One region of the Pseudomonas sp. 31-12 genome, then DNA from elsewhere that is predicted to be linked to it. Evidence: predicted binding sites of a transcription regulator. Region 1 holds the regulator's gene; the other holds the start of a gene.

Region 1 (7,183 bases):
CGCCCACAGCGTGCAGTACCTGCCGGACGGCAAATTGCAGTATGAAATGACGTCCGACAAGGTCGAACACCTGAAAGTGAGCGAGGTGACGTTGCTGACCAACCCTGACCTGAACATGTTTCGTGGTACCGAGTTTCCCTGGCACGTCCAGAGTGAGCACGGCGAAGTCAACCCGGACGGCACTCAGGTCGAGCTGATCGACTCGGTCCGCATCACGCGTTTCGACGAGAAAAACCGCAAAACCCTGATTACCACCACCCGTATGACTGTGTTCCCCAAGGAGCAATATGCGCAGACCGATCAACCCGTTAGAATCGACGGCGCTGGCGGTGTATCGACAGGCAACGGAATGAAAGCGTACTTGAAAGAAAGCAGGATACACCTGCTATCGAACGTAAGAGGACAGTATGAGGCTCGTTAAAACTCTCCCTATTTTGCTCAGTCTGGGCGCAGCACTGGGAAGCGTGAGCGCCTGGGGTCTGCCGAACGATCAAGAGCAGCCTATCCGCATTCAGGCCGACGACGCCCAACTGGACGACAAGAATGGCGTTGCCACCTATAAGGGTGACGTGATCATTACTCAGGGCTCGATGAAGGTCACCGGCAATACCGTGACCATCACTCGCACCTCGACTGGCGACATTGACGTGGTGACATCGGTGGGCAACCTTGCCTACTTTGAGCAGATGCAGACGGCTGGCGACACCAAGCCTGTGCAAGGCTGGGGGGTGACCATCCAGTACCACGCCTCGCAAAACCGCGTCGTGCTGATCGATAAAGCGAAAGTCATCGACAAGGACAACAACACCACCCAAGGCGAGAAAATCGTCTACGACACCCAGAAAAAGCTTGCGAGCGCCGGGCGTGCTACGGGCAGCAAGGTCACCGAGTCGCGTCCGCGCATTGACATGGTGATCCAGCCGAAAAAGAAAACCGAAGAGCAAAAGGCCCCGTAATGGCAACTCTGAAAGCTCAGCATCTGGCCAAGAGCTACAAGAGCCGCCAGGTCGTGCGTGACGTCAGCCTGTCCATCGACAGCGGTCAGATCGTCGGCCTGCTGGGCCCTAACGGCGCCGGCAAGACCACCTGCTTCTACATGATCGTTGGCCTTGTGCAGGCCGATCAGGGTCGCGTACTGATCGACGACCTGGACGTCAGCCACCAGCCGATGCACGGTCGTGCAAAGGCCGGTATCGGCTATCTTCCGCAAGAAGCGTCGATCTTCCGCAAACTCTCGGTTGCGGACAACATCATGGCCATCCTCGAGACCCGCAAGGAACTCGACAAGGCCGATCGTCGCAAGGAGCTGGAAAGCCTGCTGCAGGAATTCCACATCAGCCACATCCGCGACAACCTCGGCATGAGCCTGTCCGGTGGTGAGCGCCGCCGCGTGGAAATCGCCCGGGCACTGGCCACCAACCCGAAATTCATCCTGCTCGATGAACCTTTCGCCGGTGTGGACCCGATCTCGGTGGGCGACATCAAACAGATCATCTACCACCTCAAGGCCAAAGGCATTGGCGTGCTGATCACTGACCACAACGTCCGTGAGACCCTGGATATCTGCGAAACTGCCTACATCGTAAACGATGGCCAGCTGATCGCCGAAGGTGACTCCGCCACCATCCTGGCCAACGAACTGGTCAAGGAAGTGTATCTGGGCCACGAGTTCCGCCTGTAAGCGCTGACGTGTCTGGCTGGTTGTCCGAGCGCTCGTCTCGATAAAAAATCAATACTTTTTTATTGTTACAGCGCTCTAGGCAAACGCTGCAGTTTCGGGCATATAATTTGCTTATGTTTGGCGCTCCGGCGCCCTGTAGTGGATGGCGCATGTGCGCCGGCGAATAAGGTGTTAAGCCCCTGCCATGAAACCATCGCTAGTCTTGAGAATGGGCCAGCAGCTGACGATGACACCGCAGCTGCAACAGGCCATCCGCCTGCTCCAATTGTCGACCCTGGACCTGCAACAGGAAATCCAGGAGGCCCTGGAGTCCAATCCGATGCTCGAACGCCAGGAAGAAGGCGACGACTTCGATAACGCCGACCCATTGGCCGACAAAGCCGAACAGCTCCCCAACGCCGATGTTTCGGAACCCTCCTATCAGGAAACCGCCCCGACGGTGGATAACCTCGAGGAAGGTGACTGGAACGAGCGCATTCCCAACGAACTGCCTGTCGATACCGCGTGGGAAGACGTCTACCAGACCAGCGCCAGCAGCCTGCCCAGCAGCGATGACGACGAGTGGGATTTCACCACCCGCACATCGGCCGGCGAAAGCCTGCAAAGCCATTTGTTGTGGCAACTGAACCTGGCACCGATGTCCGACACCGATCGCCTGATAGCCGTGACCCTGATCGACTGCATCAACAATCAGGGTTACCTGGACGAAACCCTCGAGGAAATTCTCGAAGCCTTCGATCCGGAACTGGACATTGAACTGGACGAAATCGAAGCCGTCCTGCACCGCATCCAGCAATTCGAGCCGGCCGGCATCGGCGCCCGCAATCTGGGTGAATGCCTGCTGCTGCAACTGCGCCAGCTGCCCGCCAAGACGCCTTGGCTGGCCGAAGCCAAGCGCCTGGTCACCGACTACATCGACCTGCTCGGCAGCCGCGACTACAGCCAGCTGATGCGCCGCATGAAGCTCAAGGAAGATGAACTGCGCCAGGTGATCGAACTGGTGCAGAGCCTCAACCCGCGTCCGGGCTCGCAGATCGAGTCGAGTGAAGCCGAGTACGTTGTCCCTGACGTGATCGTGCGCAAGGACAACGAGCGCTGGCTGGTCGAGCTGAACCAGGAATCGGTGCCACGGTTGCGGGTCAACGCTCAATATGCCGGTTTTGTACGCCGCGCCGACACCAGTGCCGACAACACCTTTATGCGCAATCAGCTGCAAGAAGCCCGCTGGTTCATCAAAAGCCTGCAAAGCCGCAACGAAACTCTTATGAAAGTAGCCACCCAGATCGTCGAGCATCAGCGCGGCTTCCTGGAGTACGGCGACGAAGCGATGAAACCGCTGGTCCTGCATGACATCGCCGAAGCGGTAGGCATGCACGAATCGACGATTTCCCGGGTGACTACACAGAAATTCATGCATACCCCTCGGGGCATATATGAACTGAAATACTTTTTCTCGAGCCACGTCAGCACCTCCGAAGGCGGTGAATGCTCGTCCACAGCGATCCGCGCGATCATCAAAAAACTGGTTGCTGCGGAAAATCAGAAAAAGCCGTTGAGTGACAGCAAGATCGCTGGTTTACTGGAGGCACAAGGCATTCAGGTGGCTCGCCGCACCGTCGCCAAGTACCGCGAATCCCTCGGAATCGCGCCTTCGAGCGAACGCAAGCGGTTGATGTAGAGCCACGCCACAGCGTTCCAGTGGCAGGCATTTCTGCCTGCCGCTTTATGCACTGGCAACGAAGGAGAAGCTGTATGCAAGTCAACATCAGTGGACACCAACTGGAAGTGACCGAACCTCTTCGCACCTACATCGGCGAAAAACTCCAACGATTAGAGAGGCATTTCGACAAGATCACCAACGTGCAGGTCACGATGACGGTCGAAAAGCTCAAGCAGAAAATCGAAGCCACGCTGCATATTCCCGGCAATGAAGTGGTCGCCAACGCGGAGCATACCGATATGTATGCGGCGATCGACGCGCTGACCGACAAGCTGGATAAACAACTCAAAAAGCATAAGGAAAAGACCCAAAGCCTCCTCCAGGGCGCGACCGGTCGTTAACACTCCCTACCCATGATCCGACTTGAAAGCATCCTGACCCCCGGCCGTTCCCTCGTGAACGTGCCGGGCGGCAGCAAAAAGAAAGCCCTCGAGCAAATTGCCAACCTTATCCATAAAGAAGTCCCGGATCTGGAGATGCAAGATGTCTTCGAGGCTCTGATTGCCCGTGAAAAACTCGGTTCGACCGGTTTTGGTAACGGCATCGCCATTCCCCACTGTCGTCTGAAAGGTTGTACGTCGCCTGTCAGCGCATTGATGCACCTCGACGCCCCCATCGATTTCGACGCCATCGACGGCGCCCCGGTTGACCTGCTGTTCGTTCTGCTGGTCCCGGAAGCCGCTACCGATGCCCACCTGGAACTTCTGCGCCAGATCGCCAGCATGCTCGATCGCAAGGAAGTGCGCGAAAAACTGCGCAGTGCCCCGAGCAACGCAGCCTTGTATCAGGTTGTCCTGGACGAGCAGAACGGTCACTGATCATGCGCCTGATCATCGTCAGTGGCCGTTCCGGCTCAGGTAAAAGTACCGCCCTCGATGTTCTCGAGGACAACGGCTACTACTGCATCGACAACCTTCCCGCCGGATTACTGCCGGAACTGGCCGAGCGCGCGCTGATTCATACTGAACTGGCACAGCCGCTGGTTGCCGTCTCCATCGATGCGCGCAACCTGCCGAGTCACCTGTCACGGTTTCCGGAACTGTTGGAAGAAGTCCGCAGTCGGCATATCAAATGCGATGTGCTGTATCTGGACGCTGACGAAGAAACGTTGCTCAAACGCTTCTCGGAAACCCGTCGTCGCCACCCTCTGAGCAACGCCAATCGCTCGCTGGCCGAGGCGATTCAAGACGAGACCCTGTTGCTGGGCCCTATCGCCGACCTGGCCGACCTCAAGGTCAACACCACCAACCTGAACCTTTATCAGCTGCGCGATACCATCAAGTTGCGCCTGCTGAACCAGCCGGAAGCCGGCACTGCGTTCCTGGTGGAGTCTTTCGGGTTCAAGCGTGGCATGCCGGTCGACGCCGACCTGGTGTTCGACGTGCGCTGCCTGCCCAACCCTTACTGGAAACCGGAATTGCGTGAGCAGTCCGGACTTGATCAACCGGTGGCCGACTACCTGGCGGCACAACCGGACGTCGAAGAGATGTTCCAGGACATTTCCACATACCTGCTCAAGTGGTTGCCGCGCTTTGCCGCCAGCAACCGGGCTTATGTCACCATTGCCATTGGCTGCACCGGCGGGCATCACCGCTCCGTCTACCTGACCGAACGTCTGGGCCAGGTCCTGCAACAATCCCTGAAGAACGTCCAGGTTCGCCACCGCGACCTCAGCTAAAGGATTCACATCGCGATGCCTGCTCGGGACATAGAAATCATCAACAAGCTGGGCCTGCATGCCCGCGCTTCGGCTAAATTCGTTGGCGTTGCTGGTCAGTATCCGGAATGCAAGATCAGAGTCGGTCGCACACCAGAATCCACGGTCGATGGCAAAAGCATCATGGCCATGATGATGCTCGCCGCCGGCAAGGGCACCAAAATCCATCTGAGTACGGAAGGCGAGCAAGAGCAGGAAGCGATGGATGCGCTGGTCGCATTGATCAACAACTTCTTCGACGAAGGCGAATAACCCGCCTTTTTGAGCGGGCACCTGTGGCGAGGGAGCTTGCTCCCGCTGGGCTGCGAAGCGGCCCTAAAACCTGCCACCGCAACATTTCAGATATACCGCATCCGCTGATTTCACGACTGCTGCGCAGCCGAGCGGGAGCAAGCTCCCTCGCCACGATTCAGGCCAACGCCGTATCCATCACCATCATCAAACAAAACCCGGCCAACAACCCAAGGCTCGCCAGCTTGTCGTGACCATTGCGCCGCGATTCGGGGATGACTTCATGGGTGACCACCAGCAACATCGCCCCCGCCGCCAGCGCCAATCCCAATGGCAACAGCAATTCGGCCAGGCTCACCAACCAGGCGCACAACAGCGCGAAGACCGGCTCGACCAACCCTGATGCCGCACCGATCAGGAACGCCTTGACCCGCGACATCCCCGCGCCTGCCAGCACCAGCGCGATCACCAGCCCTTCCGGTACATCCTGCAACGCGATGCCCATGGCCAGGCTGTCGGCATCCGGCATTCCTCCACCGGCCGAGACCCCGACCGCCATGCCTTCAGGAATGTTGTGGGCAATGATGGCAAACACAAACAACCAAATCCGCGGCGGGATGACCGGCCGTTCCAGGGTTCCGACGAGCATTTCCGGTGAGGCGCCCGAGACCTTTCGATCCACCAGAAACAGCCCGAACGCGCCGAGCATGATGCCGAAGCTGATCAGTCCGCTGGCCGCCCAGGGTGTCAGCCCCAGGCTTTCAGCGGCGGAGATCCCCGGGACAATCAGCGAAAACGCCGTCGCCGCGAGCATCACCCCGGCACCGAAACCGAGCAGCGTATCGCTGACCGACTGCGGCATCCGCCGAATCACCAGCACCGGCACTGCACCCAACGCAGTGCCCAAGGCGCAAATCGCCCCGCCCTGCAGTGCGCGCAGCAATCTTGGCTCGAGGTCCAGCCACGCCAGTCCATGGGCGACCAACAACGACATGCCCGCCAGCAGCAACAGCGATCCCAACGCGTAGCGAAACATTCGTCCGCTGCCGATCGCCAGTGTTTCAGTGCCCATAGTCAGCCTTGGATTGTTTTGATAGAGGACTTAAACCAGCGCAGCCTGATACCGCGCAGCGACTTCAGGCCAATTGATGACGTTGTAGAACGCATTGATGTATTCCGGACGGCGGTTCTGATATTGCAGGTAATAGGCGTGCTCCCAGACATCCAGGCCGAGGATCGGCGTATTGCCATTCATCAACGGGCTGTCCTGGTTACCGCTGCTTTCCACAATCAGGGCCTTTTGCGGTGTGACACTCAGCCAGGCCCAGCCACTGCCAAAGCGGGTCAGCGCGGCTTTGGTGAACGCTTCCTTGAAACTCTCCAGACCACCCAGTTGCTCATCAATCGCCTTGGCCAGCGCACCGTCGGGTTTGCCGCCGCCGTGAGGCGCCATCACTTCCCAGAACAGCGAATGGTTGGCGTGGCCGCCGCCCTGATTGATCACCGCCGCACGGAGTTTTTCCGGCAGTTGCTGGACGCTGGCGACCAGTTTTTCCACCGACCATTCGGCAAATTCGGTGCCCTCGACAGCGGCGTTGAGATTATTGATGTAGGTCTGGTGGTGCTTGGTGTAGTGGATCTCCATGGTCTGCGCATCAATATGCGGTTCCAGGGCATCGTAGGCGTAAGGCAGGGCAGGCAAGGTAAAAGCCATTTCAATGGACTCCATGATGTAGAGGCGCAGACGATGCGGTATCGGTGCGCAGCAAACGGTGCGTGCGCGGGTATTCGCCATGCTCGCTGATGAAATTCAGCAGCTCGACATAGGTTTTGC
Region 2 (7,183 bases), 1.3 Mb from region 1:
CCAGATCTACACCCACCTGGACTTCCAGCACCTGGCCACGGTCTACGACAGCGCCCATCCACGGGCCAAACGCATTAAGGGCGATGATTCATGACCATCCAATTGATCACCTTCGACCTAGACGACACCCTGTGGGACACCGCCCCGGTGATCGTCAGCGCCGAAGCCATACTGCGTGAATGGCTGATCGAACACGCACCGAATCTGGGCGCGGTGCCGGTAGAGCATCTGTGGGCCATTCGTGAGCGGATCCTGACCAGCGAACCGAGCCTCAAACACCGCATCAGCGCGCTGCGCCGCCGGGTGTTATTCCACGCGCTGGAAGAGTCCGGTTACGACCACGGTCAGGCTTCGGACCTGGCTGACAAGGGTTTTGAAGTGTTTCTGCATGCACGGCATCAGATCGAGGTGTTCCCTGAAGTCGAACCGACGCTGGAGACACTGGCCAAGCATTACGCCTTGGGCGTGGTCACCAATGGCAACGCCGATGTACGCCGGCTGGGGCTGGCGGATTACTTCAAGTTTGCGTTGTGCGCCGAAGACATCGGCATCGCCAAGCCCGATGCACGACTGTTTCATGAGGCGCTGCAACGTGGTGGGGCGATGGCGGAGACGGCGGTGCATATCGGCGATCATCCAGGGGATGACATTGCCGGGGCGCAGCAGGCTGGGTTGCGGGCGATCTGGTTTAACCCGGCGCGCAAGGACTGGGAAGCCGAGAAGGCACCGGATGCCGAGATTCGCAGTTTGACCGAATTGCCGGCGTTGCTGGCTCGGTGGAACGCCCAACACTGATCCTGAATTCACATACAACCCTTGTGGGAGCGAGCCTGCTCGCGAAAGCGGTGGGTCATCCGACATCTATTTTGAATGTGATGACCCCTTCGCGAGCAGGCTCGCTCCCACAGTGGATAGTGCCAAGTCCATACCTTTTCTTCGCCCATGAAAAAGCCCGCAGCGACGGCGGGCCTTTTCAGCAAGCCAATAGCAGACGCTTAGATAGGCCGGCTGCCGTACTTGTTGTCAGGCTTCTTGGGAGGATCGGCGACCACATTGGCCTCCACTTCCTGCACCTTGCCGCCCCGTGCCAGAAACTCTTCCATGGCCTTGGCCAGGGCGTCGCGTTCCTTGTTCTTGGCTTCGACGCTCGGCAGCTCGTCAACCGACACCGCAGCCTTGGCTTTGCCTTTGGCTGTCGGAACGGGCGTTTCACCACCATCGTCGTCAGCAACGTCTTCCGCTGCTGCTTCCAGACCTTCTTCAGCCTCGTCTTCGTCGCCTACTTCGAGGTCGTCGTTTTCCAGATCATCGTCGCTCATGTTCTACCTCATGACTTGCGAAAAGCAGATTAGTTATAGCCCAGCTTCACCGTCTGTCGACAGCCGCCGGAAAAATTCAATAACCGCTGGTGACCAGCGGTTCATGCCTCTTCACCGTGCACGGTGGCGAGGACTTTACGGGCACCGCCAAAATCACGGTGCTCGCCCAGATAAACGCCTTGCCAGGTCCCCAGCGCCAGTCGGCCTGCCGAAATCGGCAAACTGAGCTGACAGCCAAGCACGCTGGCCTTGAAGTGCGCCGGGAGGTCGTCCAGGCCTTCGTCGTTATGCTCATAGCCGTCTGTTCCTTGTGGGATCAGACGATTGAAAAATCGTTCGAAGTCGCGACGTACCGCCGGATCGGCGTTCTCGTTGATGGTCAACGACGCCGAGGTATGCTGCAGCCACAGATGCAACAGACCGACCCGACACGCCTTGAGTTCAGGCAGGCCGGCGAGTAACTCGTCCGTTACCAGATGAAAGCCCCGGGGCCGTGCCCGCAGGGTAATCAGAGTCTGTTGCCACATACAGTTCTCCGCACGTTCGGGGCGCATTCTAGCGCGCTCTGGGAAAAAACAAAGGCCCTAATATTCCTTCAATCATGTAAGCCATTGGCCGCAGAAAAACGCCCGTCTTAAACGCCACTAAACGTGTACGAAAAAACCTTTCAGCAGTCCCTTCACTGACAAACTCCAGACAAAAAAATGCCCGGCAAGCCGGGCAAGTTTTTTATGCGCGTGCTTACAAGTTGTAGCCGCGTTCGTTGTGGAGTGCCAGGTCGATGCCGACGGCCTCTTCTTCTTCCGTGATACGCAGACCCATGACAGCGTCCAGTACCTTGAGAATGACGTAGGTGACGATCGCGGTGTAGATCACCGTGAAGCCCACGCCTTTGCACTGAATCCAGACTTGAGCGGCGATGTCGGTGACGGTGCCAAAGCCACCCAGGGACGGTGCGGCGAACACACCGGTCAGGATCGCGCCGAGGATACCGCCGATACCGTGCACACCGAAGGCGTCCAGGGAATCGTCATAGCCAAGTTTGCGTTTCAGGGTGGTGGCGCAGAAGAAGCACACCACGCCTGCTGCCAGACCGATGACCAGCGCGCCCATCGGGCCCACGGTGCCAGCGGCCGGGGTGATGGCGACCAGACCGGCCACAACACCCGAAGCGATACCCAGTGCACTTGGTTTGCCGTGGGTGATCCACTCGGCGAACATCCAGCCCAGTGCAGCAGCGGCGGTTGCGATCTGGGTCACCAGCATCGCCATACCGGCGGTGCCGTTGGCCGCAGCGGCGGAACCGGCGTTGAAACCGAACCAACCCACCCACAGCATCGCGGCGCCCATCAGGGTGTAACCGAGGTTGTGCGGCGCCATCGGCGTGGTCGGGAAGCCTTTACGCTTGCCGAGCACGATGCACGCAACCAGACCGGCCACACCGGCGTTGATGTGCACCACGGTGCCGCCAGCGAAGTCGAGCACGCCCCAGTCCCACATCAGGCCGCCGTTGCCGGACCAGACCATGTGCGCAATCGGTGCGTAAACCAGGGTGAACCACACGCCCATGAAGATCAGCATGGCGGAGAACTTCATCCGCTCGGCGAAGGCACCGACGATCAGCGCAGGGGTGATGATGGCGAAGGTCATCTGGAAGGTGATGAACACCGCCTCAGGGAACAGCGCCGCAGGACCGGTCAGGCTCGACGGCGTGACACCGGCGAGGAATGCCTTGCCCATGCCACCGAAGAACGAGTTGAAGTTGACGACGCCCTGCTCCATGCCGGTGGTGTCGAACGCGATGCTGTAGCCATAAATGACCCACAGAATGCTGATCAGACCGGTAATGGCGAAGCACTGCATCATCACGGAAAGAATGTTTTTGGAGCGAACCATGCCGCCGTAGAACAGGGCGAGGCCGGGAATGGTCATGAACAGCACGAGGGCTGTCGAGGTCATCATCCAGGCGGTATCGCCGGAGTTGAGGACTGGGGCCGCCACTTCGTCTGCCGCCATAGCCAGGCTGGGCATTACGAGGGACAACAGGGCTCCTAGCCCTGCGAATTTACGCAGAGTCATATTGTTTTCTCCTGGGGCGTTGGGTTTGTGGCGGCGTTTAAATCGCGTCGGTATCGGTTTCGCCGGTACGGATGCGAATCGCCTGTTCCAGATTGACCACGAAGATCTTGCCGTCACCGATCTTGCCGGTGTTGGCGGCCTTGGTTATCGCCTCGATAACCCGGTCCAGATCCTTGTCGTCAATGGCGACATCGATCTTCACCTTGGGCAGAAAATCGACCACGTACTCCGCGCCGCGATACAGCTCGGTGTGACCCTTCTGCCGACCGAAGCCTTTGACTTCAGTAACGGTAATGCCCTGCACGCCGATCTCGGACAGCGACTCGCGCACGTCGTCCAGTTTGAACGGCTTGATGATGGCAGTGACTAGCTTCATGAAAACTCTCTCCCGAATTGGTGGACTTGCCCCAGGAAAACAAACCCGTCTCAAGTCTAAGCGCAGTGCCTGGCTTTGTAACGCATCGTCGACCTTACCTGCCCGTCCGACGCCAGCTAACCGCTCCTCACGAAACAACTCCCCGTTCCGCTTGGCGCACTGCATTCGTCACAGCGACTGCATCAGTGCATGGGTTACGACTGACTAAGCAGAAAGCTTGCCATCTCGCCAAAACCCACTGAATTCAATCCTTTGGCCGCTGCGGACAGCCGCTTCACACAATCAGCCCGACAGATACGCACAACAACAGTGCGCGACCGTCCATCCACATGCGCGAAAAGCGTGCATCCCTGCTGTCGGAATTGACTATAGACACTGCGTGATACACTGCCCGCCATTGTTGACAGGACATTTCCCATGCTCGCACCCAAAGACTTCCTCGACGCCCTGACCGGCACCGCCTCCCGCCTCTTCAGCGGCGAAACCCCGTTGCCGAAAAGCGAAATCGAAAGCCAGTTCAAGGCGCTGTTGCAGAGCGGCTTCAGCAAGCTGGACCTGGTGAGTCGTGAAGAGTTTGATAGCCAGATGGTTGTGCTGGCACGGACTCGGGCGCGGCTGGAAAGCCTCGAAGCGAAGGTTGCCGAGCTGGAAACGAAGCTCAACCCGCCCACCGAATAACCCAGCTGACAATGCAGTCCCCTGTGGGAGCGAGCCTGCTCGCGATTAGAGTCGCCTCGGTCTACCAGCCCTCCCACACTGGACAGACCACACCCCTGTAGGAGCTGCCGCAGGCTGCGATCTTTTGATCTTCCGCCCCGCCACCGTCTCGGCAACGTCCTACAAAGATCACCACCGCCGTCCGATAGCGCCGCGAAGCCCAGGTTCCTAAGCTCATCCCCAGCTGAATATTCAGCACTGGGTTTGGCGACCTGGAAGACCCCGACGCACCGCGACCACATTCGACTGAGGAATTTATTCCCATCACGAATTATGGCGGCTATGCGTGGGAGACCTTCGGGTCTGCCGGTTCTCGGGTGTCACCGGTTCGCCAACCCGCGCATAGCTGCCACCCTTTTCGTTTGGCGACGATCAGAAGCAGTTTTCTTCACTCGACCCCGAGAATGCACCATGAATGAAAACTATCTAATCCCTCACGTCTTCACCCGCCACAAACTCCACCTCCACGCGCTTTTAATCGAAAACCAGCCTTGGTTCAGCGCCCGAGACCTGGGCCGCCTGCTTCGCCTTTTCCTCGACGAACGCGCCGTCCGAAAACTCGATCCCGATCAACATCAATCCGCGCGAGTCGTCATCCACGGCACCCTCGAAAACACCCTGCTGATCAGCGAGTCCGGCGTCTACGCCCTGCTCGTCTACCACTACTGCCCCGAATACCGAGGACTGCGCGAATGGCTGACCCACGACGTAGTGCCAGCGCTCAGAGATGCCCAACAACCGACGTCAACCGAACGCCCGGTGCTGAGCCTGTTGAACTGGCCCGAGATGTCGCTGAGTTTGCTGCACTGGAATAACCAGCCGTGGATTCGGTTGCAGGATGTTCCGCAGATGCTGGCGGATAGTGAACGGTCGCAGACTGTGGTCAATGCATCGTGGTGGAAGCGTGCTTCGCGGAGGCTGCAGTCGCTTTAGGTGGACAAAGCGCGACCACTCTCGATTTCGGCTTTACGCAGATCGTAAGTCGATTGCAGCTTCAGCCAGAACTCGGGCGTGGTATTCAGGCAGCGAGATAACTTGCCCGCTAGATCGGCACTGACACAACGCTGGTACATGACGATTTCGTTTACCGTTTTCAACGACTCGTCCGACGAATGGGCGAACGCTGATTCTGAAATACCCAACGGCTCAAGAAACTCCTCCTTGAGGATTTCGCCGGGATGAACCGGCCGCATTCCATTTTTTTTCATTTTTCTCTCCGAAGGCAGCGATCAATTGACGATCATAAGCAGCCCTGCCTGCCAGACAGGATCGCTCACACCCTTTCGCCGGAGTCCTTCAGTAATCCAGGCAACGTCCTACAACAACCTCATCCCGCGACTGATTACGTCGAAAATCCCCACTCCCTTACGCTTCACCCATCAGAAAGACACTAGCAACATCCTGCGAAAATTTGGCACCTGCGCCATTACGCGCCCCCGACTACCCTTCAAAAAACCGCAGGAAGCGGTTCCCGTAAAAGCTCAAGGAACGACCATGTCCCTCTCCATCGTCCACAGCCGCGCCCAGATTGGCGTGGATGCGCCCGCCGTTACCGTAGAAGTCCATTTGGCCAACGGTCTGCCGTCATTGACGATGGTCGGCTTGCCCGAAGCGGCAGTAAAGGAAAGCAAGGACCGGGTGCGCAGCGCGATCATCAATTCAGGCCTGCAATTTCCGGCTCGGCGTATCACGTTGAATCTCGCGCCTGCGGACTTACCTAAGGATGGCGGACGGTTTGATCTGGCGATTGCCCTGGGGATTCTGTCGGCCAGTGTGCAGGTGCCAACGTTGACGCTGGATGACATTGAATGCCTGGGAGAGTTGGCGTTGTCTGGCGCGGTACGTGCCGTGAGAGGCGTGTTGCCGGCGGCGCTCGCCGCACGCAAGGCCGGGCGCTCGCTGATGGTGCCGCGGGCGAACGCCGAGGAGGCGTGCCTGGCGTCCGGATTGAAGGTGTTTGCCGTGGACCACCTGCTGGAAGCCGTTGCGCACTTCAATGGGCATACGCCTGTCGAGCCCTACGTTTCCAATGGCTTGCTTTACGCCAGCAAACCCTATCCGGACTTGAATGAGGTGCAGGGGCAAATCTCGGCCAAGCGCGCATTGCTGATTGCGGCGGCAGGGGCTCATAACCTGCTTTTTAGCGGACCGCCAGGAACCGGGAAAACATTGTTGGCGAGTCGTTTGCCGGGTTTGCTTCCACCGCTCGCCGAAAACGAGGCGCTGGAAGTCGCAGCCATTCAATCCGTCACCAGTTGCGTGCCCTTGAGCCACTGGCCGCAACGACCCTTCCGCCAGCCCCATCACTCGGCCTCCGGCCCGGCGTTGGTGGGTGGTGGTTCGAAGCCACAACCCGGCGAAATCACCCTCGCCCACCACGGTGTGCTGTTCCTCGATGAACTCCAGGTTTTGCTGTGATACGCATATTGTCAAACATGCATATCTAATTGATTTATATCTGTTTTTTTATGCTATTCCGCAATCGAATTATCTGACAACTATCGCTCCAACGCAGCCCTTGATAAACCAAGTCCAGCGCACCAAATGAACAGTGCTGAGCCGTGTGATACGGCACACGGAGTCACCACCAACCAAGCTCGCCGTTTCCAATTCTAAAGCGGGCCAACCAGCTGAACACCTCAATACCTCCCGATACCCCAACGGGCGCATGCTAATTGGCTGCATCCCAATC

What was found. Region 1 encodes sigma-54, which starts transcription at its own class of promoters, with help from an activator protein. Its sites were predicted from a motif close to ANTGGCATNNANNTTGCTNT; they were not measured.
Positions count from the first base shown of each region.
Region 2: the regulator sigma-54 is predicted to act here: its motif matches at 3,980-3,999, upstream of glnK (P-II family nitrogen regulator).

Region 1 is NZ_CP029482.1:1,206,158-1,213,340, reverse strand. It holds gene lptC (LPS export ABC transporter periplasmic protein LptC) at 1-421, shown strand, start outside; gene lptA (lipopolysaccharide transport periplasmic protein LptA) at 408-956, shown strand; gene lptB (LPS export ABC transporter ATP-binding protein) at 956-1,681, shown strand; gene DJ564_RS05460 (RNA polymerase factor sigma-54) at 1,866-3,359, shown strand; gene hpf (ribosome hibernation-promoting factor, HPF/YfiA family) at 3,434-3,742, shown strand; gene ptsN (PTS IIA-like nitrogen regulatory protein PtsN) at 3,755-4,219, shown strand; gene rapZ (RNase adapter RapZ) at 4,222-5,079, shown strand; gene DJ564_RS05440 (HPr family phosphocarrier protein) at 5,095-5,370, shown strand; gene DJ564_RS05435 (ZIP family metal transporter) at 5,528-6,421, opposite strand; gene DJ564_RS05430 (superoxide dismutase) at 6,452-7,063, opposite strand; gene DJ564_RS05425 (hypothetical protein) at 7,065-7,183, opposite strand, start outside.
Region 2 is NZ_CP029482.1:6,662,580-6,669,762, forward strand. It holds gene xerC (tyrosine recombinase XerC) at 1-94, shown strand, start outside; gene DJ564_RS31590 (HAD family hydrolase) at 91-795, shown strand; gene sutA (transcriptional regulator SutA) at 996-1,319, opposite strand; gene DJ564_RS31600 (secondary thiamine-phosphate synthase enzyme YjbQ) at 1,421-1,846, opposite strand; gene DJ564_RS31605 (ammonium transporter) at 2,061-3,398, opposite strand; gene glnK (P-II family nitrogen regulator) at 3,436-3,774, opposite strand; gene DJ564_RS31615 (accessory factor UbiK family protein) at 4,192-4,452, shown strand; gene DJ564_RS31620 (Bro-N domain-containing protein) at 4,903-5,424, shown strand; gene DJ564_RS31625 (HigA family addiction module antitoxin) at 5,421-5,699, opposite strand; partial or broken gene DJ564_RS31630 (YifB family Mg chelatase-like AAA ATPase) at 5,986-6,894, shown strand.